DNA from 3 places in the Streptomyces sp. 63XJN7_1_ISO-PGPR-S23-121 genome. Region 2 is predicted to be linked to each of the others. Evidence: riboswitches for the same ligand, from Rfam matches in the RefSeq annotation. Region 2 holds a riboswitch; each other region holds the start of a gene.
The links. Region 2 has a riboswitch for S-adenosylmethionine ahead of AC0VYN_RS12975 (ABC transporter substrate-binding protein). Riboswitches for the same ligand answer to the same signal wherever they lie in the genome.

Region 1: another riboswitch for S-adenosylmethionine. It lies ahead of thrC (threonine synthase); the one in region 2 lies ahead of AC0VYN_RS12975 (ABC transporter substrate-binding protein).
Region 3: another riboswitch for S-adenosylmethionine. It lies ahead of AC0VYN_RS27465 (aminotransferase class V-fold PLP-dependent enzyme); the one in region 2 lies ahead of AC0VYN_RS12975 (ABC transporter substrate-binding protein).

The regions. Positions count from the first base shown of each region.
Region 1 is NZ_CM149653.1:7,506,409-7,513,897, reverse strand. It holds gene otsB (trehalose-phosphatase) at 1-568, shown strand, start outside; gene AC0VYN_RS33580 (alpha,alpha-trehalose-phosphate synthase (UDP-forming)) at 630-2,018, opposite strand; gene AC0VYN_RS33575 (hypothetical protein) at 2,180-2,863, shown strand; gene AC0VYN_RS33570 (glucosyl-3-phosphoglycerate synthase) at 2,900-3,871, opposite strand; SAM riboswitch class I at 4,013-4,168, shown strand; gene thrC (threonine synthase) at 4,187-5,497, shown strand; gene AC0VYN_RS33560 (MoaD/ThiS family protein) at 5,494-5,769, shown strand; gene AC0VYN_RS33555 (cold-shock protein) at 6,211-6,414, shown strand; gene groL (chaperonin GroEL) at 6,761-7,489, shown strand, end outside.
Region 2 is NZ_CM149653.1:2,975,193-2,982,681, reverse strand. It holds gene AC0VYN_RS13000 (CHAT domain-containing protein) at 1-465, shown strand, start outside; partial or broken gene AC0VYN_RS12995 (hypothetical protein) at 564-998, shown strand; partial or broken gene AC0VYN_RS12990 (NtaA/DmoA family FMN-dependent monooxygenase) at 1,161-2,537, opposite strand; partial or broken gene AC0VYN_RS12985 (LLM class flavin-dependent oxidoreductase) at 2,558-3,773, opposite strand; gene AC0VYN_RS12980 (GNAT family N-acetyltransferase) at 4,007-4,753, opposite strand; partial or broken gene AC0VYN_RS12975 (ABC transporter substrate-binding protein) at 4,812-5,099, opposite strand; SAM riboswitch class IV at 5,327-5,435, opposite strand; gene AC0VYN_RS12970 (glutathione S-transferase C-terminal domain-containing protein) at 5,489-6,148, opposite strand; gene AC0VYN_RS12965 (hypothetical protein) at 6,270-6,395, opposite strand; tRNA gene AC0VYN_RS12960 (tRNA-Pro) at 6,548-6,621, opposite strand; gene AC0VYN_RS12955 (bile acid:sodium symporter family protein) at 6,783-7,489, shown strand, end outside.
Region 3 is NZ_CM149653.1:6,140,642-6,148,130, reverse strand. It holds gene ctaE (aa3-type cytochrome oxidase subunit III) at 82-702, shown strand; gene qcrC (cytochrome bc1 complex diheme cytochrome c subunit) at 768-1,577, shown strand; gene qcrA (cytochrome bc1 complex Rieske iron-sulfur subunit) at 1,574-2,632, shown strand; gene qcrB (cytochrome bc1 complex cytochrome b subunit) at 2,629-4,266, shown strand; gene trpD (anthranilate phosphoribosyltransferase) at 4,398-5,462, shown strand; SAM riboswitch class IV at 5,538-5,654, shown strand; gene AC0VYN_RS27465 (aminotransferase class V-fold PLP-dependent enzyme) at 5,820-7,208, shown strand; gene AC0VYN_RS27460 (Lrp/AsnC family transcriptional regulator) at 7,248-7,489, opposite strand, start outside.

The DNA of each region.
Region 1 (7,489 bases), 4.5 Mb from region 2:
GGACCACCTCGTCGTCCTCGGCCACTACGGCGCCGAGCGCTGGGACGCCGCCACCGGCACCGTCACCGCCCCGCCGCCCCACCCGGGCGTGGCCGCCGTCCGGGCCGAGCTGCCGGGACTGCTGGAGCGGTCCGGAGTGGGAGAGGGCACCTGGATCGAGGAGAAGGGCCGGGCGGTCGCCGTGCACACCCGCCGCGCAGCCGATCCGCAGGCCGCCTTCGAGGCCCTGCGCGCGCCGCTGGCCGGCCTCGCCGCACGTCACGGGCTCGTCGTCGAGCCGGGCCGCATGGTGCTGGAGCTTCGGCCGCCCGGCATGGACAAGGGGGTCGCGCTGCGCGAGTACGCGCGGGAGACGGGTGCCGGGGCCGTCCTGTTCGCCGGTGACGACCTCGGTGACCTGCCGGCCTTCGCGGCGGTCGGAGACCTTCGCGCCGAGGGCGTACCGGGGCTGCTCGTGTGCAGCGGCAGCGACGAGGTGGCCGAGCTGCGGGAACAGGCCGACCTGGAGGTGGACGGGCCCGGGGGCGTGGTGGCGCTGCTGCGGGGGCTGGCGGCGCGGTTGCGGTAGGGCGGTGCGGGAGGCGCGACTGCCCGCGGCCGTGCTCGCGGCGGCGGGCAGTCGGGCGGGGTCAGGACCTCAGGGCCTCTAGCTGGTCCAGGAACCAGCGGGCCGGGGGCAGGGCCGTTCCCGCCGCGGCCAGCCGCTTCGAGCGCTCCGCCCGTTCCCCCGGGCCCACGGACAGCGCCTCGTGCAGCGCGTCCGCCGTTCCGGCGACGTCGTACGGGTTCACCACCACCGCGTCGTCGCCCAGCTCCTCGTACGCCCCGGCCTCGCGCGACAGCACCAGCACGCACCCCTCGTCGGAGACGACCGGCACCTCCTTCGCCACCAGGTTCATCCCGTCCCGGATCGGGTTGACCAGCGCCACGTCCGCCAGCCGGTACGCCGCCAGCGACCGCGCGAAGTCGTCCCTCACGTGCAGCACGACCGGCTTCCACCCGGCCGTCCCGAACTCCGCGTTGATCTCCTCCGCGACCCGCTGCACCTCGGCCGTGTAGTCCCGGTACACGGCGAGGTCCTGCCGCGACGGGTAGGCGAAGGCGACGTGCACGACCCGCTCCCGCCACTCGGGCCGGTCGGTGAGCAGCTGCCGGTACGCCAGCAGGCCGCGCACGATGTTCTTGGACAGCTCGGTCCGGTCCACCCGGACGATCGTCCGGCGCCCCTCGCCGATCTCCTCGCGCAGCTTCGCCATCCGCTCGTCCACGTCGGCCTCGTGCGACCGCTTCCGCAGGAAGTCCGCGTCCGCCCCCAGCCCGTGCACGCCGATCTCCGTGCCGCCGAGCCCGCCCACCAGCGCCTCGCAGCAGGCGGTGAACGCGTCGGCCCACCGCCGGGTGAGGAAGCCGAGCCGGTCGGCGCCCAGCATCCCGCGCAGCACCTGCTCGGCGATGTCGTCCGGCAGCATCCGGAAGTAGTCGACCGGCGCCCACGGCGTGTGCGAGAAGTGGCCGATCCGCAGGTCGGGCCGCAGCTCGCGCAGCATGCCCGGCACCAGCGTCAGGTGGTAGTCCTGCACGATCGCGACCGCCCCCTCGGCGGCCTCCTCGGCCAGCGCCTCGGCGAAGGCCCGGTTGTACGCCTCGTAGGACGCCCACTGCCGCCGGAACTCCGCGTCGAAGACGGGCTCGACGGGGGTCTGGTACAGCATGTGGTGGACGAACCACAGCACCGAGTTGGCGATCCCGTTGTACGCGTCCGCGTGCACGTCGGCCGGCACGTCCAGCATCCGCACGCCGTCCTCGCCCACCCCGCGCCGCACGGCCTCGCGGTCGCCGTCGCTCAGCGCCGAGCAGACCCACAACGCGCCCGCGTCCGGCCCGATGGCCGACAGACCGGAGACCAGCCCGCCACCGCCGCGTCTGGCGTGCAGCGAACCGTCCTCCCGCACCTCGTACGAGACGGGCCCCCGATTGGAGGCGACGAGCACCTGAGCAGCACCGAAGCTTGAAGCCATACGCCTCAACCTAGCCCGGCCCCCAAATCCTCAAACGTGCCCGTGCGTCACCTCGGTCGCGATTTGGTCACGTGACTTGTGTGGATGCTGTGAACACATCAAGTATGCGAGGTGCACATTTCAGAGATCAGGGGGTGGGCGCCGTGCTCGTACGAAGGCGCATGAACAGACTCGCCGGTGCCGCGGCGACGGTCGCGGTCTCCGCGCTGGCACTCGCCGGCTGCGGCGACGGGACCGCGGACGCGGCGGCGGACGAACGGTCGGCGGCGGCCACCGCGACACCGGGCGACGCGAGCCCCACGGCCGAGGCGTCCCCCACCGGGGCGACGACCTCCGCGCCCGCCCCGACACCGACACCGACGCCGACACCGACCCCCGTGACGCTGCCCGACTTCACCGGGCGGAGTGCCGGGTCGGCCGTCCTCGCGGCGAAGCGGGCGGGACTCGGCTACACCGTCCGGCTCCAGGGCACCGGTCGGCAGGCCTCCTCCTGGGGCACGGGGGAGAAGGTCTGCGAGCAGACCGACGGCCCCGGTGGCGTGACCTTCAGCGTCCCCCGCGACGGCCGCGACTGCGCCGGGCGCCTGCTGCACACCCCGAAGCCGACGCCGACCCCCGAACCGGCCAGGACACCGGACACGGGCGGCTCGGACACGGGCACCGGGGCCGGCACGGGCACCGGCGCCTGCGAACTCACCAGCCCCGCGGGCAACTGCTACGCCGACGGCCAGTTCTGCGCCAAGAAGCACCGCGGTCTGAGCACCCACGGCCGCGGCGGCGAGTACCTGACCTGCGAGCCGGACTCCGCCGGCCGCTGGCGCTGGTCGGACGGCGTCTCCGGCTGACGCTTGCGGGCCCCCGGCGGGAACAACCCCGGGGGCTCAGGCCACTCTTCTGGCCGCGTACTCCGCGATCTGTGTCATCGGCGGGCGTTCCTCGGTGTCCACCGAGTAGGTGCGCGGCTCGAAGCCGGTGCTGCCGCGTTCGAACTGGGTCAGCGACGGCCGGACCAGATGGCCGCGGGCCAGCCGGAGCTGGGCGGTGCGGTAGATCGCGGCGGACATCCGGCCCAGGGCCTGCCCGTCCTGGTGCCGGTGCCTGCGGACGCCGACGTCGACCTGCGCGAGGGCGTCCAGGCCCACCAGGTGCAGGGAGTCGACCAGCATGCCCAGCTCCACCCCGTAGCCGACGGGGAAGGGGAGCCGTTCGAGGAGCGAGCGGCGGGCCGCGTACTCACCGCTGAGCGGCTGGACGAAGCCGGCCAGCAGCGGCCAGTGCAGGTTGAGCAGCGGGCGGGCCATGAGTTCCGTGACCCGCCCGCCCTGGCCGGCGGACTCGGGGCCGCCGGCGTGCCCGTCGGGCATCGTGAGCGGGCGGTCGTACATGGCCTTGACCAGGTGGACCTCCGGGTCGGTGAGCAGCGGGCCCACGATGCCGGAGACGAAGTCGGCGGAGAACTCGCGCAGGTCGGCGTCGACGAAGCAGACGATGTCGCCGCCGGTGACCAGCAGCGAGCGCCACAGCACCTCGCCCTTGCCGGGCACGGCGGGGATGCGGGGGAGTATCTCGTCGCGATGGACGACGCGCGCCCCCGCCGCCGCGGCCACCGCCGACGTGCGGTCGGTCGACCCGGAGTCCACGACCACGAGCTCGTCGACGAGCGGGATCCGCCGCATCAGCTCACGGCGGATCACCGTGACGATGTCGCCGACGGTCGCCTCCTCGTCGAGCGCGGGCAGCACCACGCTGACCGACTGGCCCGTGGCACGTTTGGCGGCCATGATCTGGGCGATCGTGCGGTCTGCCACGGACCAGGAACGCGCGCCAAGCCAGCGCTCGACTTCTTCCAGCACGGTCGGTGGGCTCCTTCGTGATCCATCTCGCGGTACGGACGACTATCTCAACAGTCGTGGCCGTCGGTTACAGTCTTGAACAACGCGGAGGACCGGCGCATGCCGGGTCACCGTGTGCACCAGCGCAAAACAACCACATACCGCTCATCCAGAGGGGCAGAGGGAAACGGCCCGATGAAGCCCCGGCAACCCTCCAGTCGGTTCTCGTAGATCACTGTCGATCGCAGCGCGAGGCTCCCGGCTAGGGAAGGTGCCAAATCCGTCTCACGGCGAGATGCGTCGTGAGGAAGATGAGGAGAAAGGGCCTCGCCTCACATGGCTGTGCAGACTGTCGCAAGCAGCACCGACACCACCGCTTCCCCCGCTTCCCCCGCCTCCCCCGTGGACCTGGGCCCCGCCGCGGCGCTCTCCTGCCGCGAGTGCGGCCACCGCGTGCCCCTCGGCCCGGTCTTCGCCTGCGAGGAGTGTTTCGGCCCGCTGGAGATCGCCTACGACTTCTCGGCCTACGACACCGAGGAGCTGCGGAAGCGGATCGAAGCGGGCCCCGCGAACATCTGGCGCTACGCGCCCCTGCTGCCCGTCCCGGCCGACGTCGCGACCAAGCCGAACATCAATCCGGGCTGGACCAAGCTGGTCGAGGCCGGGAACCTGGCCCGCGAGCTCGGCGTCACCGGCGGCCTGTACGTCAAGGACGACTCCGGCAACCCGACGCACTCCTTCAAGGACCGCGTCGTCGCCCAGGCCCTGGAGGCCGCCCGTGCCTTCGGCTTCACCACCCTGTCCTGCTCCTCCACCGGCAACCTCGCCGGCGCCGTCGGCGCCGCCGCCGCGCGGGCCGGCTTCCGCTCCTGCGTGTTCATCCCGCACGACCTGGAGCAGGGCAAGGTCGTCATGGCCGCGGTCTACGGCGGTGAACTCGTCGGCATCGAGGGCAACTACGACGACGTGAACCGCTTCTGCTCCGAGCTGATCGGCGACCCGGCCGGCGAGGGCTGGGGCTTCGTCAACGTCAACCTGCGGCCGTACTACGCCGAGGGCTCCAAGACCCTCGCGTACGAGATCTGCGAGCAGCTCGGCTGGCGGCTGCCCGACCAGCTCGTCGTCCCGATCGCGTCCGGCTCCCAGCTCACGAAGATCGACAAGGGCCTGCAGGAGCTGATCGGGCTCGGCCTGGTCGAGGACAAGCCGTACAAGATCTTCGGCGCGCAGGCCGAGGGCTGCTCGCCGGTGTCCACCGCCTACAAGGCGGGACACGACGTCGTGCGCCCCCAGAAGCCGAACACCATCGCCAAGTCCCTCGCGATCGGCAACCCGGCCGACGGCCCCTACGTGCTCGACATCGCCCGTCGCACCGGTGGCGCGGTGGAGGACGTGACCGACGAGCAGGTCGTCGACGCGATCAAGCTGCTGGCCCGCACGGAGGGCATCTTCGCGGAGACCGCCGGCGGTGTGACGGTGGGCGTCACGAAGAAGCTGATCGAGAACGGCGTGCTGGACCCGTCGCTCACCACGGTCGTCCTCAACACCGGCGACGGCCTCAAGACCCTCGACGCGGTGGCCGGCACCGGCCTGACCGCGACGATCCGCCCCAACCTGGACTCCTTCCGAGAGGCTGGCCTCGCATGAGCGTGACCGTTCGCATCCCCACCATCCTGCGCACCTACACCGGCGGGAAGGCCGAGGTCGCCGCCGACGGCGCGACCCTCGCCGAGGTCATCTCGGACCTGGAGAAGAACCACACCGGGATCGCCGCCCGCGTCCTGGACGACCAGGGCAGGCTGCGCCGCTTCGTCAACGTCTACGTCAACGACGACGACGTCCGCTTCGAGCAGGGCCTGGAGACGGAGACCCCGGACGGCGCCGGCGTCTCGATCATCCCGGCGGTCGCGGGCGGCTGAAACGCCCCCTTCGTTACCTTCGGTAAACGGCGTCACTCCGCGTTCAGCGAATTGCCCCCTCCCGGGAGAGAAGTGGAGGGGGCAATTCCATGTGATTGAGCGCGGTAGAGTTGGGGAACGCGCTCCCGATCACCGGGACGGCGCCCCGGAATTCCTGCCCCCGGCCCGACAAGATGTAGCCAAAGTGTGGGCGTATTTCGCGGCTTTTGTTCTCTTTGTGTAGCCCGACTTGACCCGAATTCAGGCGCATTGTCGCCACATTCCGGACCGGCTACGTCCAGATTTCTCGTCCGATTGCCCTGTTGCAGACGGCAGTTGGACAGATACATTCGGCCGCGGTCGACGCGTTCCGGCGCACGCCCCCACCCATTGGGGGGTGAGGTCTGACCCGGATCCGCGAAGTGCGGATCTGTGCAAGGGCCAGTAATAGGGGAGTTAGGCATGGCTCAGGGCACCGTCAAGTGGTTCAACGCGGAGAAGGGGTACGGCTTCATCGCGGTCGACGGTGGTGCGGATGTTTTCGTCCACTACAGCGCGATTCAGATGGACGGCTACCGCACCCTCGAAGAAGGCCAGCGGGTCGAGTTCGAGATCTCGCAGGGTCAGAAGGGCCCGCAGGCCGACATGGTTCGCCTCAGCGCCTGAGACGTGCGGCCACCGCAAGCCAACGGTCTTCTCCGAAGGGCCCGTACCCCCTGGGGTGCGGGCCCTTCGGCCTGCCCGGGCCCAGGCCCGGACCCCGGGGGTCCGCGCGGGCCGGTGTTCGCGGGCGGCTGAGCGACCGGCTCGATCCCCGGGGGGCGCTTGCACTCGGCAGGGGCGAGTGCTAATCATTGCGTTAGCACTCTGAAGGTGAGAGTGACAACGAGGACCGGGTCGGTGAGGCCCGCGGGCCGGGTGGGGAAGGAACCCACGAGGCCGGCGAGCCGTCCGTCGCGGGCGCGGGCGCGGTCCGAAGGAATCACCCCCAGTCCTGGAGGGACCACTTCACATGGCCAAGATCATCGCGTTCGACGAGGAGGCGCGGCGCGGCCTCGAGCGCGGCATGAACCAGCTCGCGGACGCCGTCAAGGTGACGCTCGGCCCCAAGGGCCGCAACGTCGTCCTCGAGAAGAAGTGGGGCGCGCCCACGATCACCAACGACGGTGTCTCCATCGCCAAGGAGATCGAGCTCGAGGACCCGTACGAGAAGATCGGCGCCGAGCTGGTCAAGGAAGTCGCCAAGAAGACGGACGACGTCGCCGGTGACGGTACGACCACCGCGACCGTCCTCGCCCAGGCCCTGGTGCGCGAGGGTCTGCGCAACGTGGCCGCCGGCGCCAACCCGATGGCCCTGAAGCGCGGTATCGAGAAGGCCGTCGAGGCCGTCTCCGCCGCCCTGCTCGAGCAGGCCAAGGATGTCGAGACCAAGGAGCAGATCGCCTCCACGGCCTCCATCTCCGCCGCCGACACCCAGATCGGCGAGCTCATCGCCGAGGCCATGGACAAGGTCGGCAAGGAAGGCGTCATCACCGTCGAGGAGTCCCAGACCTTCGGTCTGGAGCTGGAGCTCACCGAGGGTATGCGCTTCGACAAGGGCTACATCTCGGCGTACTTCGCCACCGACATGGAGCGGATGGAGGCGTCGCTCGACGACCCGTACATCCTCATCGCCAACTCCAAGATCGGCAACGTCAAGGACCTGCTGCCGCTCCTGGAGAAGGTCATGCAGTCGGGCAAG
Region 2 (7,489 bases):
GTGCTGGAGGGGGACGAGGCGCGGGTGCCGCGGGTGCTGCGGGAGCTGGACGGGGCCGCGCTGGCGCACATCGCCGCGCACGGCACGTTCCGTGCGGACAGCCCGCTGTTCTCCTCGCTGCGGATGGCCGACGGTCCCCTGATCGTGCACGACCTGGAGCGCCTGGACCGCAGCCCGTACCGGATCATCCTGTCCTGCTGCGACACCGCCCGCTTCGCGTCCGTCGGCGCGGACGAGCTGCTCGGGCTGGTCACCGCGCTGCTGCCGCTGGGCACGGCCGGGGTGGTGGCGTGCAGCGCGCCGGTCAACGACGCCGCGGTGGTGCCGCTGATGCTCGCGCTGCACAAGGGGCTGGACGCCGGTCTGTCCCTGGCGGAGTCGCTGCGCGACGCGCGGGCCGCGCTGCCCGGCGACGCGGTGCACCAGGCCACGGGGTGGGCGTTCTCGGCGTTCGGCGCCGCCTGAGGTCCGGTCAGGCGAGCTGGGCCGCGGGCAGGTCCACCAGCCAGGGCAGGGCGCCGCGGTCTCCGGCGCCGAGGCGGGTGTAGGCGCCGTAGAGGTGGTTGGAGTACCCGTTCCCGTCGGGGCTGATACTGGAGCCGGAGCACCACCGCGCGGGTCTGCACCCGCCCGGCACCCTCTCCGCCGCCGACAAGGAGTTCGCGCTGCGCTGGTACCCGCCCGCCGGCCGGCCGGGACCGCTGGTGCCGTTCCGTTCGGTGCCGCTCGGCCTCGGACCGGGCGAGCAGGCCGACTTCCGCCTCGACCCGCCGGAGACCCGCGAGTACACCGTCGGCACGTTCGGCGACAGCGACGCCGTCGTCGTGGTCTTCGAGGAGCGCGACGGGGAGCCCCGCTACCTCGCCGGCCACGACGACGGGGGAACACTCCGCAACGCCATGATCAGGGCCCGTCTCGTCAAGGGCCGCCGCTATACCGCCCGGGTGCGCCTGTACTCCTCGTGGGGTGCGGGCGAGACGGCGGTCATGTGCTGGTGACAGCACGGATCCGCCGCACCCGGCCACGGCCGGCCACAGTCCGGCGCCGGGGACGGCCGGGGACGTCGCCTTCGGGGGAGGGTGACGTCCCCGGCCCGTGCCGTGTCCGCCGTGCGAGGGGGCGGCGGACACGGCACCGCCGTCATCGGGGCGGCCGGTGAATCAGGACGCCGCCCGTTCGTCGGCGAGCTGCGTGTCGGGGTGGGTGAGGCCGAGGTGGTCGCGCAGGGTGGTGCCCTCGTAGTCGGTGCGGAAGGCGCCCTGTTCCTGGAGCAGCGGGACGACCTCGTCCGCGAACTGATCCAGGCCGGCCGGGGTGATGTGCGGGACGAGGATGAAGCCGTCGGCGGCGTCGGCCTGCACGAAGTCGTTGATGGTGCGGGCCACGGTGGCCGGGGAGCCGACGAAGGTCTGGCGGTTGCCGGTGTGGAGGACGAGGTCGCGGATGGACCAGCCGCGAGCCGCCGCCAGTTCGCGCCACTCCCGGGCGGTGGCCAGCGGGTCGCGGTACATCCGCACCTGGGCCCGCCCGCGCGCGATGTGCCCCTCGGACACGTCCGGGTCGACGTCGGGCAGCGGGCCGTCCGGATCGTAGGCGGACAGGTCCCGGTTCCAGACGAACTCCAGGTGCTTGAGGGCGGTGGCCCCGCTGACCTGCTGCCGGCGGACCTCGCGCGCCCGTTCCTCGGCCTCGTCGTCGGTGTCGCCGAGCACGAAGGTCGCGGCGGGCAGGATCAGCAGGTCGCCGGGCCGGCGGCCGTACTTGGCGAGGCGGCTCTTGACGTCCCGGTGGAACGCCCGGCCCTCCTCCAGGGTGGCGTACCGGCTGAAGATCGCGTCCGCGTCGGCGGCGGCGAACTCGCGTCCCTCCTCGGAGTCCCCGGCCTGGAAGATGACCGGGCGGCCCTGCGGGGAGCGCGGGACGTCGAAGCGGCCGTGGATGTCGAAGTGCTGTCCCCGGTGTGCGAAGGCTCCGGCCTTGGCGTCGCTCAGGAAGGTGCCGGTGACCGGGTCGGCGACGACCTCGTCCCCGTGCCAGGAGTCGAGGAGTTCGTTCGCCGTGGCCAGGAACTCGCGGGCGCGGGAGTAGCGCTCCTCCTGCGGCAGGAAGCCCCCGCGGCGGAAGTTCTCGCCGGTGAAGGCGTCCCAGGAGGTGACCACGTTCCACGCGGCGCGGCCGCCGGAGAGGTGGTCCAGGCTCGCGAACTGCCGGGCGACCTCGTAGGGCTCGTTGAAGGTGGAGTTGATGGTGCCGGTCAGGCCGAGCCGGTCGGTGACGGCGGCGAGTGCGGCGAGGACCGTGAAGGTGTCGGGGCGGCCGACGACGTCCAGGTCGTAGATCCGCCCGCCCTGTTCGCGCAGGCGCAGGCCCTCGGCGAGGAACAGGAAGTCGAACTTGGCCCGTTCGGCGGTCCGTGCGAAGTGGGCGAAGGAGGCGAACTCGATGTGGCTGCCGGCCCGGGGGTCGCTCCACACGGTGGTGTTGTTGACGCCGGGGAAGTGCGCGGCCAGGTGTATCTGCTTCAGCGGCTTGGTCATGACGGTGGTGTCCTCCCGGCTCAGGCGGTCGCGGTGGGGGTGGCGGCGTAGCGGTTGGCGGGACGGTCGAGGCCGAGCAGTCCGCGCAGGGTGTCCGCCTCGTACGCCTCGCGGAAGACGCCGCGGCGCTGCAACTCGGGGACGAGACCGCGGGTGATCGCCGGCAGGTCGTGGCCGAGGACGGCGGGGCGGAGCCGGAACCCGGTCAGCCCGGTGGTCGCGAATTCCTGGAGTAGGTCGGCGAGTTGGGCGGGGCTTCCGGCGAAGACGCGGGCGTCGCCGGTGTACGGCGTCCCGGCCGCCGCGTCGAGGCGCTCCCTGCGGGCGGTGGCATCGGCCGGGTCGTCGTCCAGGAGGACGACCAGGTCGGCGAAGACGTGCAGCGGCTTGCCGGCCCGTCCGGCCGCCGCCTGTTCGGCGCGGATCTCGGCGACGATCGCCCGTGCCTGGCCGGTGTCATGCGGGGTGACGTAGCCGACGTCGGCCTGCCGGGCGACGAGCCGGTACGGCACGGTCCAGTGGGCGAGGGCGGTGACCAGGGGCTGGCCCTGCGGAGGCCGGGGGGTGATGGAGGGGCCCTTGACGCTGAAGCGGGGCCCCGGAAGTCGATGTAGTGCAGCTTGTCCCGGTCGACGAAGCGGCCGGTGGCCGCGTCCCGGATCTCCGCGTCGTCCTCCCAGCTGTCCCAGAGGCGGCGGACCACCTCGACGTGGTCGGCGGCCTCCTCGAACAGCTCGGTGACCAGCTCGCGTGCGGCCGGGCTCTCGTAGCTCTCGATGCGCGGGACGGTGCGGCGGCCGAAGTGGGCGGCCTCGTCGGGCGGGCGGAGATCTTCACGCGCAGACCGGCGCGGCCGGTGCTGACGTAGTCGAGCGTGGCGATCGCCTTGGAGATGTGGAACGGCTCGGTGTGGGTGGCGATCACGGTCGGCACCAGTCCGATGTGCCGGGTCAGTGGCGCGACGCGGGAGGCGATCAGGACGGCGTCGAGGTGGCCGCGGACCTGGTCGGTGCGCTCGTCGGGGCCGAGGAGGCGGGAGGACTGCGGGCCGAGGCCGTCCTCGATGGTCACGAAGTCGAGCAGGCCGCGTTCGGCCTCGGCGACGAGGCCGGCCCAGTAGGCGGCCGTGAACAGCTCGGCGGGGCGGGCCACCGGCTCGCGCCAGGAGGCGGGGCGCCAACCGGTGCCGTCCAGGGCGACGGCGAGGTGCAGCGGGGTGGGAGGAGTGGTGGACACGGGTGGTCTGCCTTCCTGGTCGTCCGGAGGGAAACGGGGTTCTCACCGGGAGCGGGCGGGGTGGGCGTCGGGCCGGAGGTGGTGGAGCGCGTCGGGCCGGGGGTGGCGGAGCGCGCCGGCCACGCGCCGCGGGTCGCCGGGCGGCCGGGGGCGGGGGCGGGCGGGGGCCGGGGCACGCGCCGGACCCGACTCCGTCCGCCGGGCGGGCGGAGTCGCCGTGGGCGCGCGGCCGTTCACCGGTTCCCCGGCGCGGCGGCCGTGCCGGGTGTGCGCACGTCGCGGAACTCGGTGTGGCGGCGCAGGGTGGAGCCGATGGACTCGTACAGCCCGATGGCCCGGGTATTGCTCGCGGCGGCGTGCAGAAACGGGGTGTCGCCGCGTTCGCGGATGCCCGCGGCGACGGCGCGGACCAGACGGGTGGCGAGTCCCCGGCCGCGGTGCGCCGGGTCGGTGCACACGGCGCTGATCTCGGTCCAGCCGGGCAGCCGGAGTCGCTCGCCCGCCAGGGCGACCAGCCGGCCCCGGTGCCGGATGCCGAGGTAGGTGCCGAGGAGAACGGTGCGGGGCAGGAAGGGGCCGGGCCGGGTGCGGGCGACCAGGTCCAGGATCTCGGGGACGTCGGCGGGCCCGAGCCGTACGGCCCCGGGGTCCGGCTCGGCGCGCAGCGCGGTGTCGACGAACTGCACCCCGGGCACGCCGCCGAAGGCCCGCCAACCCGCGGGGACGGTGGGCGCGCCGGGCACCGCGACCGCCGTGCCGGGGCCGACGAGGCGGTGCAGGTCGGCCCAGGCGGCCGGATCGGCGGGGTCCTCGAGGGCGGCGAAGACGGCCACGTCCGACGGGTAGCGGGCGGCCCTGCCGAGGCGTTCGGCGAAGGGGGCGTGCGGGCCGGTCAGGGCGGCCCAGACGGCGTTGTCCAGGGGGTGCGGGGCGAGGGCGGCAGGGGCCGTGTCGACGCGTAGGCCGGTCGGCTGGGTCACGGGTTCGGGTTCCTCTCCTGCGGACGGACCGGCGGGGGGACGTTATGATGACGGGTCGTCAGTTGTTGTCGAGGGGGAGGCCGGGCGGATTGACCTCGGCCGACTCGACGGCCTCGCTGGAGAGGTTCCAGACGGCCAGCCACTTCGCGTACTGGCCGTTGTCGATCAGGTGGTTGATGGCGTCCGCGATCGGTTCGGCGAGCCCGCTGTCCTTCTTGGCGGTGGCCGCGATCAGGCCCTGGAGGGAGGCGCCGGCTCCCGAGTAGGTGCCCGCGCTGCGCGTGGCGCCGGGGGTCTTCGCCGTCCGTGTGACGTGATAGGCGACGCCCGGGTTGGCGGCGAAGTAGGGGCCGGGCGGTCGCCGCGAGCGCTGAGGTCCGGAAGGAGGGAGGTCAGCCCTGGCGGCGGCCGCGGCCGCGGTCGGTACACAGTGCGCTGCTGACGCGGAGCAGATCGACGGCACGGTCGGCGACGAGCGGGCTCGGGTACGGGCGTACAGGGCCCTGGGGGCGGCGGTCCGCCGTCCTGGGAGCTGCGTACATGTCCGTCATCGTCACTGTTCCGGCCCTGCGGGCCTCGCGCTTACCGAAGTGCATCCGGTCCGGTCGTCACCTGGGGCACCCCACCGCGGAGCGAGGGTTGCCGGTCAGCCAGCCAGGGCTTGTCACTGACGCTCATGACCGTTCTTGGTCCGTAAGTAAGGCAGTTGGCCGTGCTCGTGTCAACGCCGTCCCGTCAGACGGGACGGTCTCCGACGCGGTGCGCGAAGGCCGGGTGCGCGCTCAGGCGCCGCACGTGGGACCACAGGGCGGGGTGGCGGTCCGTGCGGTGGGCGGCGCCGAGCCGGGACATGGCCACCCACACCTCGACGTCGGCCGCGGTGAGCCGCTCCCCCAGGACGTAGGGGTGGCCGGCGAGCCGCTGCTCCAGCGAGTCCAGCGCCGCGGGGTCCTCCGCTCGGGCGCAGAGCAGCTCCACGGCCTCGATCGCCGCGTCCTGGCCGTCCGGGTACAGCTCGGGGCCCGCGGAGGCGAAGTACCGGGCGAGGTCGCGCATGATGTCGGGCGCGTGCGTGCTCACGATGCGGCCCGACCAGTCGTCGCTGAGCACCGGCGCGACGGCCGGTCCCCGGTAGTGGTGCGCGCTCGCCTCGTACAGCGACCGCAGCGCGGGGTGGCCGCCGTCGGCACCGTCGGGAACGGGGTCGAGGAGGGTCACCGGACACACGTCGTCGAGTCCGAGGAGGCCGTGCACGACGGCGATGCGCAGACAGTCGTCGTGGCCGGGCGACAGGTGGAGGCGGTAGCGGCGCGGCACGGCGTAGTGGCCGCTGCGCGGGTCGCGGCCGATGCGCCCCCGGAAGGCCGGCGCGGGGGCGAGGCGGGTGACGGTCATGGTGCTCCTCGGGTGCGGGCGCGTGGGACACGCGCGGCGGAGGCGGCGGCGGGCGGGCCGTGCGCGGGCACCCGGCCGCACGGGACGCGTGCGGGAGCGCGGGCGGCCGGTGCCGGACGGCTCAGCGCGGTGAGGTGATGGCGCTGCGGACGCGGAGGAGGTCGATGTGACGGCGGGAGGTGAGCAGGGGCGACGGTCCCGGCGTGCGGCGGTCCGCGTCGGCGGTGACCGGCTCGATGCTCCCCATGATTCCCTACCTGTTCACTAGGATTACCAGGGAAGTGTCGGCCTGTGTCCCGGGTGCGTCAAGGGGGTGTCCACGCCGTGGTCGGCCGCGTGCGGGGCGGACACGCTAAAGGGCCTTCGCGAGCCGTTGCTCGCGAAGACCCTTCGTCACCGTCGGGACGACAGGATTTGAACCTGCGACCCCTTGACCCCCAGTCAAGTGCGCTACCAAGCTGCGCCACGTCCCGGTGTGCGTCCCACGGGCCGCGGGTGAGCGGTTTCCGTGTGATCACGCAGGTCAACCCTACCCCATCCGCCGGAGGGGGCGCGGCCGGCGGCCCGGGCCGCCCCGATGATCACATCGCGAGACGGCGTTGCGTCCCGCCGCCGGCGGGCGTTACCTCGCACGGTGCGTACCGAACGACCCGAACACATCAGCGACGACGTCACCGGCGACCGCTCCGCCCGCCGGGCCGTCACCGTCTTCCCCCTTCTCGTCCTCGCGGCCGGCGCCGTCGGCCTGCTGCTCCCGGGGAGTTTCACCGGGTGGGGCGAGGCGGTGCCGTACCTGCTGGGCGTGGTGATGTTCTGCATGGGCGTCACCATGACCCCGGAGGACTTCCGCGGGGTCGCCAAGCGCCCCTGGGCGGTGGCCCTCGGGCTGGTGGCGCACTACGTCATCATGCCGGGGCTCGGCTGGGCGATCGCCCACCTGCTCGGCCTCTCGCCGCAGCTCGCCGCCGGCGTGATCCTGGTGGGCTGCGCGCCCAGCGGCACGGCCTCCAACGTGGTGACCTACCTGGCCCGGGGCGACGTCGCCCTCTCGGTCTCCGTCGCCACCGTCTCCACGCTCGTCGCCCCGCTGGTCACCCCGCCGCTGACGCTGCTGCTGGCCGGCGAGTACCTCCCGGTCAACGCCGGGTCCATGGTGACGGACATCCTCAAGACGGTCCTGCTGCCGATCCTCGCGGGCGTCGTCGTACGGCTCGTGGCGGGCCGGTACGTGCGACGGGCGCTGACCGCGCTGCCGTGGCTGTCCGCGCTGACGATCTCCGTGATCGTGGCCGTGGTCGTCGCGGGCAGTGCCGACGCCATCAAGTCGGCGGCGGCGATGGT
Region 3 (7,489 bases), 3.2 Mb from region 2:
TGGGCCATACGGGCACTACAGAGGGGGCGGACACTCCGAACGGCACCCCCCGGGGTGAGGGCGGGATAAGCGACCGACATAATGTCGGTCGTGGCGACAGCAACGACAGTAGAAACCGGGCACGCGCACCCGTCGGTCAACCGGCCGAACCTCACCAGCGTCGGAACCATCATCTGGTTGAGTTCCGAGCTGATGTTCTTCGCGGCCCTCTTCGCGATGTACTTCACCCTGCGATCGGTGACCGGCCCGGACTTCTGGTCCGAGAAGGCCGAAGCGTTGAACTTCCCGTTCTCCGCGACGAACACCACGATCCTGGTGCTCTCCTCCCTCACCTGTCAGCTCGGCGTCTTCGCCGCCGAGCGCGGTGACGTGAAGAAGCTCAGGATGTGGTTCATCGTCACCTTCGTGATGGGTGCGATCTTCATCGGCGGTCAGGTGTTCGAGTACACCGAGCTGGTCAAGCACGAGGGCCTCTCGCTCTCGTCGGACCCGTACGGATCGGTGTTCTACCTGACCACCGGCTTCCACGGACTGCACGTGACGGGCGGCCTCATCGCCTTCCTGCTGGTCCTCGGCCGTACCTACGCGGCCCGGAGGTTCACTCACGAGCAGGCGACCGCGGCCATCGTCGTGTCCTATTACTGGCACTTCGTCGATGTCGTCTGGATCGGCCTCTTCGCCACGATCTACATGATCAAGTAGTCGCGGCACGCACCCGCGCAATACCAGAAGCATCGACGCAGAAGATCCTGACACCGGGGTAATCCGTGAAAAAGCTCTCCGCACGACGACGCCATCCGCTGGCGGCGCTCGTCGTCCTACTCCTCGCGCTGGCATGCACCGGGGGGCTGTACGCCGCGTTCGCGCCCGCGAGCAAGGCGCAGGCCGATGAATCCGCCCAGTCCCTCGCCATCGACGAGGGCAAGAAGCTCTACGCCGTCGGCTGCGCCAGCTGCCACGGCACCGGGGGTCAGGGCAGCAGCGACGGTCCGAGCCTGGTCGGCGTCGGCGCCGCCGCCGTCGACTTCCAGGTGGCCACCGGCCGCATGCCGGCCCAGCAGCCGGGCGCCCAGGTCCCGCCCAAGCCGAACCTCTACTCGCAGGCCGAGATCGACCAGCTGGCGGCCTACATCGCCTCCCTGGGTGCCGGTCCGGCCGTCCCGACGGAGGAGAAGTACGGCCCGGAGGGCGCGGACATCGCCAAGGGCGGTGAGCTGTTCCGCACCAACTGCGCCCAGTGCCACAACTTCACCGGCAAGGGCGGCGCGCTGACGCACGGCAAGTACGCGCCCAGCCTCGAGGGTGTCGACCCGAAGCACATCTACGAGGCCATGCAGACCGGCCCGCAGAACATGCCCTCCTTCCCCGACACGACCATGTCGGAGCAGAACAAGAAGGACATCATCGCCTACCTGAACGCGGTCAACGGTGACGAGACCGTCAGCCCCGGCGGTCTGTCGCTCGGCGGCCTCGGGCCGGTCAGCGAGGGCCTCTTCGGCTGGATCTTCGGCCTCGGTGCCTGCATCGCCGTCGCCGTGTGGGTCGCCGCTCGGACCGCAAAGGCCAAGAAGTCATGAGTAGCCAAGACATTCCAGAAGAGAACCTGCCTGCTGAGCAGGGCACCGCGCACGGTGCGGTGAAGGTCGCGGACGAGGCTCACCCGTTCGCCGACCCGGGGCTGCCGCCCCACGAGCACCGGATCCAGGACATCGACGAGCGGGCCGCCAAGCGGTCCGAGCGTGCGGTCGCGTTCCTGTTCACGCTGTCGATGCTGGCCACCGCGGGCTTCATCGCCTCGTTCGTGGCCATCCCGAACGACAGGGCGATCTACGTCTTCCCGATCGGGCACGTGAACGCGATGAACTTCGCGCTCGGCCTGACCCTGGGCGTGGCGCTCTTCACGATCGGCGCGGGCGCCGTCCACTGGGCGCGCACCCTGATGTCCGACGAGGAGGTCGCCGACGAGCGTCACCCGATCGAGGCGGCCCCCGACGTCCGTGCCAAGGTCCACGCGGACTTCAAGCAGGGCGCCAAGGAGTCCGTGATCGGGCGCCGCAAGCTGATCCGCAACACGATGCTGGGCGCGCTCACGCTGGTGCCGCTCTCCGGCGTCGTCCTGCTGCGCGACCTCGGCCCGCTGCCCGGCACCAAGCTCCGCCACACCCTGTGGTCCAAGGGCAAGCTGCTCGTCAACATGAACACGAACGAGCCGATGCGTCCCTCCGACGTCGCGGTCGGCTCGCTCACCTTCGCCATGCCCGAGGGCCTGGAGGAGCACGACGAGAACTTCCAGAACGAGATCGCCAAGGCGGCCCTGATGATCGTCCGGCTCCAGCCGGAGGACATCAAGGACAAGCGCGAGCTCGAGTGGTCGCACGAGGGCATCGTCGCGTACTCGAAGATCTGCACCCACGTGGGCTGCCCGATCTCCCTGTACGAGCAGCAGACGCACCACGTGCTGTGCCCCTGCCACCAGTCCACCTTCGACCTCTCCGACGGTGCCCGGGTGATCTTCGGTCCCGCCGGTCACGCCCTGCCGCAGCTGCGCATCGGCGTGAACGACGAGGGCTATCTCGAGGCGCTCAGCGACTTCGAAGAGCCCGTCGGTCCTGCTTTCTGGGAGCGCGGATGAGCACGTCAGCGACCAACGAGTCCCGCTCTCGCGGGAAGGCACCGGCCGGCGAGCGCGTCGCCGACTGGGCCGACGGCCGGCTCGGGATCTACTCCCTGGCCAAGGCCAACATGCGCAAGATCTTCCCCGACCACTGGTCGTTCATGCTCGGCGAAGTGTGCTTGTACAGCTTCATCATCATCATCCTCACGGGTGTGTACCTGACGCTGTTCTTCCACCCGTCGATGAACGAGGTCACGTACCACGGCTCGTACGTGCCGCTGCAGGGTCAGCTGATGAGCGAGGCCTACGCCTCGACGATGAACATCAGCTTCGACATCCGGGGTGGTCTGCTCATCCGGCAGATCCACCACTGGGCGGCGATCATCTTCCTCGCCGGCATGTTCGTGCACATGATGCGCGTCTTCTTCACCGGCGCGTTCCGCAAGCCGCGTGAGATCAACTGGCTGTTCGGCTTCCTGCTGTTCGTCCTCGGCATGTTCACCGGTTTCACCGGCTACTCGCTCCCGGACGACCTGCTCTCCGGCACCGGTGTCCGCTTCACGCAGGGCGCGATCCTGTCCGTGCCGATCGTCGGCACGTACATCTCGATGTTCCTGTTCGGCGGGGAGTTCCCCGGCCACGACTTCGTGGCCCGGTTCTACTCGATCCACATCCTGCTGCTGCCGGGCATCATGCTCGGCCTGGTGGTGGGCCACCTGATCCTGGTCTTCTACCACAAGCACACGCAGTTCGCGGGTCCCGGCAAGACCAACAACAACGTCGTCGGCATGCCGCTGCTGCCGGTGTACATGGCGAAGGCAGGAGGCTTCTTCTTCCTGGTCTTCGGTGTCATCGCGGCCGTCGCCGGCCTCGTGACGGTCAACCCGATCTGGAGCATCGGCCCCTACCGGCCCGACCAGGTGTCGACCGGAGCCCAGCCCGACTGGTACATGGGCTTCGCCGAGGGTCTCGTCCGCGCCATGCCCGGCTGGGAGATCAACTTCTGGGGTCACACGCTGGTCCTGGGCGTGTTCGTCCCGCTGCTGGTCTTCGGTCTGTTCCTCGCCGCGATCGCCGTCTACCCCTTCATCGAGTCGTGGGTGACCGGCGACAAGCGCGAGCACCACATCCTGGACCGGCCGCGCAACGCCCCGACCCGTACGGGCCTCGGCGTCGCCTGGGTCACGGCGTACATCATCATGCTGATCGGCGGTGGCAACGACATCGTCGCCACGCACTTCCACCTGTCGATCAACGCGGTCACCTGGTTCGTCCGGATCGGGTTCTTCGTCGGCCCGGTCATCGCCTTCGTGATCACCAAGCGGATCTGCCTCGGCCTCCAGCGCCGCGACAAGGACAAGGTGCTGCACGGACGCGAGTCCGGCATCATCAAGCGCCTGCCGCACGGTGAGTTCATCGAGGTGCACGAGCCGCTCAGCCAGGGCGCGCTGCACACCCTCACGTCGCACGAGCAGTACGAGCCGGCCGAGATCGGCCCGACGGTCGACGAGAACGGCGTCGAGCGCAAGCCGAAGAGCGCGGAGAAGTTGCGCGCCAAGCTCAGCAAGGCGTACTACGGCGAGGGGTCGCAGATCCCGAAGCCGACCGTCGACGAGTACAAGGAGATCACGAGCGGCCACGGCCACCACTGAACCCTCCAGCGTCGCCACACCACGGTCGAAGGGCCCCGTCCGGTCTGCGGACGGGGCCCTTCGCCGTGCCCGGGGGCTGGATAGGGTGGGACCACACTCTTTCCACGACGTACACGATTCAGGAGCGGCTCATGAGCGCTGTGACCCCCGCTGGAGGCGACACCGCGGCGGGCCGCTCCTGGCCCGCCCTGCTGAACGGTCTGCTGGACGGCCGCGACCTGTCCGCCGACGACACCGCCTGGGCGATGGACCTGATCATGCGCGGCGAGGCGACCGACGTGCAGATCGCCGGGTTCGCGACGGCGCTGCGGGCCAAGGGCGAGACCGTCGGCGAGATCTCCGGCTGCGTGCGGTCGATGTACGAGCACGCGCACGTGATCGAGGTCCCCGGCGAGACGGTCGACATCGTCGGCACCGGCGGCGACGGCGCCAGGACGGTCAACATCTCCACCATGTCGGCCGTCGTGATCGCCGGCACCGGCGCGAAGGTCGTCAAGCACGGCAGCCGTGCCGCGTCCTCGGCGTCCGGCGCGTCCGACGTGCTGGAGAAGCTCGGCGTCAACCTCGAGCTGACCCCGAAGCGGGTGGCCCAGGTCGCCGAGGAGGCCGGGATCACCTTCTGCTTCGCGGTCAAGTTCCACCCCGCACTGCGCCATGTGGCGACCGCGCGCGGCCAGCTGGGTGTGCGGACCGTGTTCAACTTCCTCGGACCGCTGACCAATCCGGCGAAGGTGAAGGCCCAGGCGGTCGGTGTCGCCGACCCCCGGATGGCCCCGATCATCGCCGGGGTGTTCGCCGAGCGCGGCAACTCCTCCCTGGTGTTCCGCGGCGACGACGGCCTCGACGAGCTGACCACGACCTCCACCTCCCGGGTCTGGGTGGTGCGGGACGGCACGGTGACCGAGGAGACCTTCGACCCGCGGGACGTCGGCCTGGAACTGGTGCCGGTCGAGGCCCTGCGCGGCGCCGACGCCTCCTACAACGCCGACGTCGCCCGCCGGCTGCTGGCCGGCGAGCGGGGCCCCGTCCGTGACGCGGTGCTGCTGAACTCGGCGGCGGCCCTGGTGGCCCTGAAGCCCGGCGACGGCCCGCTCACCGAGCGGATCCGGGCCGGCATGGAGCAGGCCGCCGCGTCCATCGACTCCGGCGCCGCCCGGCGGACCCTGGAGCGCTGGGTGGCCGCCAGCAACGCCTGAGCGGACCGTGACGCCCGTCCCGCGATCCGGACCCGGGTTGCGGGGCGGCGATCACTTCACGTACGTTCCCTTCCAGGTCATGAGTGACAGTCATACGGCCCCGGCCGACTGTCCGGCAACCCTCCGTCCGTGGCGGGGTGCCCCGGGTGAGGACCAGGCCGTGGACAGCAGGGTTCACGGCAAGCGCGGACCCCTCGCGGAACCAGGGGTCCTGGGTCGTCCGAGGGAGTCTTCCGTGAATCAGCGAATGCGATAGGGCCGCAGAGCCCCGCCTCCGCATCCCCTCTCTTCCGCTCGTCCCGCGCTCGAGCCGTACCCGCTCGCGCGGCGACGAACTCTGCCTTCACGGGAGCACCCATGTCCGTCTCCGCCGTCGCCGCCGACCAGTCCGTCGCCGCCCCGCTGCCCGTCCTGGGCCGGGACGTCACCGTCCCGCTCGTCACGGGCGGCGAGGTCACCTACGCCGCGCTCGACTACGCCGCCAGCGCGCCCGCGCTCCAGCGGGTCTGGGACGACGTCGCCGCCTACGCCCCGTACTACGGCAGCGTGCACCGCGGCGCCGGGTACCTGTCGCAGCTGTCGACCGACCTGTTCGAGAACGCCCGGAGGACCGTCGCCGAGTTCCTCGGCTGCCGGGACGCCGACCAGGTCGTGTTCACCCGGTCCACCACCGACTCCCTGAACCTGCTCGCCGCCGCCCTCCCGGCCGGCTGCCGGGTCTTCGTCTTCGAGACCGAGCACCACGCCTCGCTGCTGCCCTGGCGGGACGCGGACGTGACCTGCCTCGACGCCCCGAGCAGCCCCGCCGACGCCGTCGAGACCCTGGAGCGCGCGCTGGCCGCCCGCGAGCCGTACGGCCCCGCCCTGGTCTGCGTCACCGGCGCCTCCAACGTCACCGGCGAGCTGTGGCCGGTGCGCGAACTGGCCGCCGCCGCGCACGCGCACGGGGCCCGGATCGTGCTGGACGCCGCCCAGCTCGCCCCGCACCACCCGGTCGACGTCCGTGACCTGGACGTCGACTGGGTCGCCTTCTCCGGGCACAAGCTGTACGCCCCCTTCGGCGCCGGTGTCCTCGCGGGCCGTGCCGACTGGCTGGGCGAGGCCGAGCCGTACCTCGCCGGCGGCGGGGCCAGCCGCAGCGTCACCCGGCGCGCGGACGGCGGCGTGGAGGTGCGGTGGCACGACGGCGCCGCCCGCCACGAGGCCGGGTCGCCCAACGTCATCGGCGCCTACGCCATCGCCTCGGCCTGCAAGGCGCTCACCGAGGCCGGGTTCGGCACGCTGGTCGCGCGGGAGGAGTACCTGGTCCGCAAGGTCCGCGAAGGGCTCGCTCAGGTGCCCGAGGTCCGGGTCCTGTCCCTCTTCGGCGACGACGCCGCCCGCGTCGGCGTCCTCTCCTTCGTGGTCGACGGCTGGAACAGCTCGCACTTCGCCGCCGCCCTCTCCGCGGAGTACGGCATCGGCGTCCGCGACGGCCTGTTCTGCGCCCACCCGCTGCTGCGCACCCTGCTCGGCAGCGACCCGCAGACGCAGGGCGAGTGCGGCGCCCCCGAGGCGGCGCCGGGGGAGAGGTCCCTCAACGCCGTCCGGGTCAGCTTCGGCGCGGGCACCCCGGACGAGCACGTGGAGCGGTTCGTGAACGCCGTCAAGGAGCTGGTCAGCGACGGCGCCCGGTGGAACTACCGCACCGAGGACGGCCGGTGCGTGCCGGACACGTCCGCCGCCGGGACGGGTACCGCCGCCTGAGCCGCCCGTACCGGCACGGCGGCGTCCGGACGGCGGGCCCTAGTTGTCCAGGCCGATCGCGAACGCCGCCTCGAGGTCGTGCTGCGAGTAGGTGCGGAACGCCACGTGGGTGTCCGTGCCCTCCACGCCCGGGATCTTGCTGATCCGGCCGGGGATGACCTCCGCCAGGTCCTCGTGCTGGTGGACCCGCACCATGGCGATCAGGTCGTAGGTGCCGGTGACCGAGAAGACCTCGGTGACGTTCTCCAGCGAGGCGATCTGCTCCGCGATCTCGGGGATCC